2 regions of the Gilliamella sp. CG35 genome follow, and region 2 is predicted to be linked to the other one. Evidence: riboswitches for the same ligand, from Rfam matches in the RefSeq annotation. Region 2 holds a riboswitch; the other holds the start of a gene.
What was found. A riboswitch is a leader RNA that binds a small molecule or an ion and turns the genes downstream of it on or off. The one in region 2 is predicted to bind preQ1.
Positions count from the first base shown of each region.

Region 1 (2,410 bases), on a different contig from region 2:
TTAAAAAGATAAATGGAAAGGTAAATGCTCCCCATGTGGTATGAAAACCGAAGATATCAAACGGGATTTGTACCAAATAATTGCTTGATGCAATAACTAAGATATGAAAAAAAGAGAGCCAACAAAGTGCTTTACGCTGCTGAGCTGGAGTAAATTTTTTCTGTAATGAGTCTGAGTGAATATTCAAATACATATTCGTTTCCTTTTTTGAATGGGGTGAGAGAACCCATGATGTTTAACGTAAAAATGATGTAATTAAGGTAAAAATGTCGGATTACCTGAATTTAATTACATCAATATTTAATATTTTCAACTTGTTATACAAAATAATCGTTGATGATTTGCCTGCATTCATTTAATCGTCAGACACGACTATGTTGTGACATCGGTTAAATATTGATTTAACCCTTTTTCACGCAGCTCACAACTTGGGCACTGACCACATCCGCCGTCAACCCCGTAATAACAAGTGTGAGTGTGTTGTCGGATATAATCAAGATAACCGAGTTTATCAGCCATTTCCCATGTTTGCGCTTTAGTGAGATACATTAAAGGGGTGATGATGTTAAACGTGTAATCCAAGGCTAAATTCATCGATACATTCATGGATTTAATAAAGATATCTCGACAATCCGGATAACCACTAAAATCAGTTTCACATACGCCAATAATAATATCTTGAATAGCGTGTTGTTTGGCATAACACCCCGCTAACAATAAAAATAGCATATTACGCCCGTCAACAAAGGTATTCGGATAATTCCCTTCTTGAGCGGCTTTGATTTCTTGTGAGTCATCAATCAAGGCATTATTGGTCGTTTGTTTGATCACTGAAGTATCAATAAGGGTTTGCTTTACACCAAGGTCGTCAGCAATCCATTTGGCTTTTTCAAGCTCAATGGCATGTCGTTGACCGTATTGAAAGCTGATTGTTTCAACGTTTTCACGTCCATAATCAGCAATGGCTTGCAGCAGGCAAGTGGTCGAATCTTGCCCACCCGAAAATATCACAAGTGCTTTACGATGTTGCATGAAAAAATTCCTGTTAGGCTGATGAGATTAGCGATTATCGACTTTTTCAGGATAAAGATCGTGATTAGCTAAACGATTAAGCGCAATTTGTTCCCAGTGAGTACCGGGTTTACCGTAATTAGCATAAGGATCAATAGAAATACCACCACGTGGCGTAAACTTACCCCAGACTTCGATATATTTGGGATCCATTAATTTAATCAGATCTTTCATGATGATATTAATGCAATCTTCATGATAATCACCATGATTACGGAAACTAAACATATAGAGCTTAAGTGATTTACTTTCGACCATTTTGATATTCGGTACATACGAAATGTAGATCGTTGCAAAATCAGGTTGACCGGTGATAGGACAAAGACTGGTAAATTCCGGACAATTGAATTTTACAAAATAGTCATTATCAGGATGTTTATTATCAAAGGTTTCCAGAATTTCTGGACAATAAGTTGTAGGATAGCGAACAGACTGATCGCCTAATAGTGTAACGTTACTCATAATTTTCCTTAGTTTTTTTGCGTGGGAGGTTTACGAACCACGTGATAAGGCGCACACCTTACCTTTTTTTGTGATAAAAGTCTAGCCTATAGCTTAATCACTTAGCATAACGGCGTTAAACGCAAAGTTAACTTAATTTGCTTGAAAATTGGGTCATTTTGGTTAAACAATAGCAATGCGTGTTGAATAAGAAAGTTGTCATCATCAACGGGATAACTCACAACGTTATCACTATTTTGATGATGACAAATTTGGAGGATAATGTTAATAAAAGCTAAAAACTAAGATTTACTTCGATTTCACTGCTTTGTAAAAGTTGTCCAATTTATCTTTAGCTTCCGCAAGTTCTTTTTCAGCATCATTTAATTTTGCGGTTTTTTCGGCAATTTTTTGGTTATCACCTTTGAGTTTTGCCTCTGCTAAATCTTTTTGTCTTTCTGCCATTTTTTCAGTCTTATCAGTAATATTATTTTTGTATTCTGCCTCTAAATTATTATCTTTACAATGCATTTTGACATTTAACAATGCTTTTTCTAATCCTTGAACACGTTCAACATTATCTGTTTTTTGGGCTTCAGTAATTTGTGCTTCAATTGCCTCTTTTTTGCCGGCACAGGTTTGCCCTTCATGATCATCAACGTTTGCGGCACAAACACCTAATGTAAGGGTTGTTAAAAAAGAAAGCAGTGTTAATTTACTTACAGACGACTTAATTGTTGATTTCATAATAATTCCTCTTAAGTTTATTTTCTTAATTGAACACAATCGACTTTATGGTTTTTGCCTTTCGTTAATATTAAACTTGCTCGCTCTCTTGTCGGTAAAATGTTTTCGATCAAATTTAATTCATTGATTTCTCGCCAAAGACGATTAGCGA
Region 1 covers NZ_JBIDFH010000017.1:37,038-39,447, reverse strand. Annotated here, with positions in the region: gene ACGH4F_RS08560 (7-cyano-7-deazaguanine/7-aminomethyl-7-deazaguanine transporter) at 1-193, opposite strand, end outside; gene queC (7-cyano-7-deazaguanine synthase QueC) at 373-1,032, opposite strand; gene queF (preQ(1) synthase) at 1,060-1,533, opposite strand; PreQ1 riboswitch class I at 1,536-1,580, opposite strand; gene ACGH4F_RS08545 (DUF1090 domain-containing protein) at 1,822-2,259, opposite strand; gene coaA (type I pantothenate kinase) at 2,277-2,410, opposite strand, start outside.
Region 1: another riboswitch for preQ1. It lies ahead of queF (preQ(1) synthase); the one in region 2 lies ahead of queD (6-carboxytetrahydropterin synthase QueD).

Region 2 (2,410 bases):
AAATAAAGAAACCAATCATGACGTTCCTCAGTTATTCTATTTTGGTGACTTAAAATATAAAACTTCTCTTCTGCCAGCTAAATAATCATTCTTACGTGTTTAACTTAGTGAAGTTAAGTTAATTTTCATTAAAAATTTATCTTTCATGTTTTGAGCAAGTTAATCTTGGCTAATAGTATGCAAAGTTCAAACATGTTATTCTTATTTTCGTAACAAAAACTTTATTAAATTATTAAGTTATATAACCATCACAATCGTTCAGGGCAAAATTATGAGCCGTTAACGGTAAACAGATGTGCTTTTTCGTGATTAATTATTCAATATTAGCAAATTTATGCGTTTGAATATTCAGTAACCATTTATTTTCCATACGATTTTGATTAATTTGTCCAAGTAATATGATTGTGTCATGCATGTTAAACTCGCCATTTCTTTCACAAGGCGATAAGTAATAGCGTTTAGCTTGAATATTTTGTTCTATATATTGGCAAAACGAAATGAAGTCAGGATGATTTTCAGCAACGATTCTCACTTCATTAGCAATTGACTGAACTATTTTTTGATAACGTGATTGATAGCAAAACTTAGGACTGAGAGCAATATAGTCAATTAAAGCGTCGACTTTGCCTAAACCATTACTTTCAATAGCAATAAAATAACCCGCTTGTTTAAGGGGTAAGAGTAATTTAGATAGATCTTTAACTAAGGTTGGCTCGCCACCCGTAATAATGATATTTTTGCTTTTATACTGTTTCACTTTGTCGAGAAGTTGATCTAATGTGAAACGGGTATATTGGCGAAAATTGGTATCACACCAACAACAATTTAGATTACAACCTGCCAAGCGAATAAAAATGGCGGGCATACCGGTATTATAACCTTCGCCTTGCAGTGATTCGAAGATTTCAACAATACGAAACTCAAGCATAGTTAACCCCGTTGATACTCGCAGTATGAGCTTGGGGTTTCCCACAGTTTAATCTTGGATATGGGTAAATAGTTCGATAAACAATCAAAAATGTATTGACTCATTCCTTCAGCGGTTGTGCGACACGGAAAAGCAAATGTTTTTCGATCCATTTCTTGCAATAAGGTAGCAATACGGCATTCATTAACATTATTTTGGTGGTAAAGATAAGCATGATCGAGCGGATCAATAATATGTTTTTTTACAATGGATTTGAGATCAGCGTAATCCATTACCATATCTTCGCTGGAACCCTTACTAATGAGTTCACCACTAATTTCGACAACTAAACGGTAAGTATGACCATGCAGGTTATGACATTTCTTGTTATGCCCGTCTAACATGTGACAAGCATCAAATTGGAACTCTTTGGCAATTTTGAACATTTTACATTCCTAGTTTTTTTTCGTGGGATGGATCACGAACCACGGTTAGTTAACCTAACAGAAGAAAGCGGTTAATATAATAGATATCAAGTTATTTGTCACCTTTCAATTATTATCTGAAACCGGATATCTTATTTAGGATGCGATTGTAAATATATTTAAATTTATCATTTTTAGGTCTAAAATGTTTCACGTTAGCCAGTTTTTATTATCTGTAAAAAAATTCTTGACAAGCTCTTGAAATTTTTCCTTCCACACTCATTTAGTCATTATGCAAATGGAATAAGTGTTTAATCATTTATGCCAAATTTATTGCTAAGGAGATAGATAATATGAGGTTAGATAAACTCACAAACAAATTTCAACAAGCTTTAGCTGATGCGCAGTCTTTAGCATTAGGTAAAGATAATCAGTATATAGAGCCTATCCATGTACTCTCAGCAATGCTTAATCAAGAAGGTAGTAGTGTTAAACCATTATTGGCTGCTGCTGGAGCAAATAATGCCATTTTACAACAAGAATTAAATCAATCCATTGACCGATTACCTCAAGTGCAGGGTGTCGGTGGCGAAGTAATTCCTTCTCAAGATTTAATTAAAGTTTTAAATTTATGCGATAAATTATCTCAAAAAAATGGAGATAGTTATATCTCTTCAGAGCTATTTATATTAGCTGCATTAGATGAAAAAGGGAGCCTTGGCGATATCCTAAAAAAATCGGGTGTCACTAAAGATAAATTTCTTCAAGCAGTCAATCAATTAAGAGGAAGCGACAACGTGAATGATCCAAATGCAGAAGATCAACGTGGTGCGTTGAAAAAATACACTATTGATTTAACACAGCGTGCAGAACAAGGTAAACTCGATCCAGTTATTGGGCGTGATGAAGAGATTCGCCGTACGATACAAGTGTTACAACGTCGTACCAAAAATAATCCTGTGTTAATTGGTGAACCGGGTGTGGGTAAAACTGCGATTGTTGAAGGTTTAGCACAACGTATTGTGAATCGTGAAGTCCCCGAGGGATTACGTAATAAACGTGTCTTATCCTTGGATAT
Region 2 covers NZ_JBIDFH010000011.1:49,362-51,771, forward strand. Annotated here, with positions in the region: gene ACGH4F_RS06665 (7-carboxy-7-deazaguanine synthase QueE) at 314-928, opposite strand; gene queD (6-carboxytetrahydropterin synthase QueD) at 931-1,353, opposite strand; PreQ1 riboswitch class I at 1,357-1,402, opposite strand; gene clpB (ATP-dependent chaperone ClpB) at 1,686-2,410, shown strand, end outside.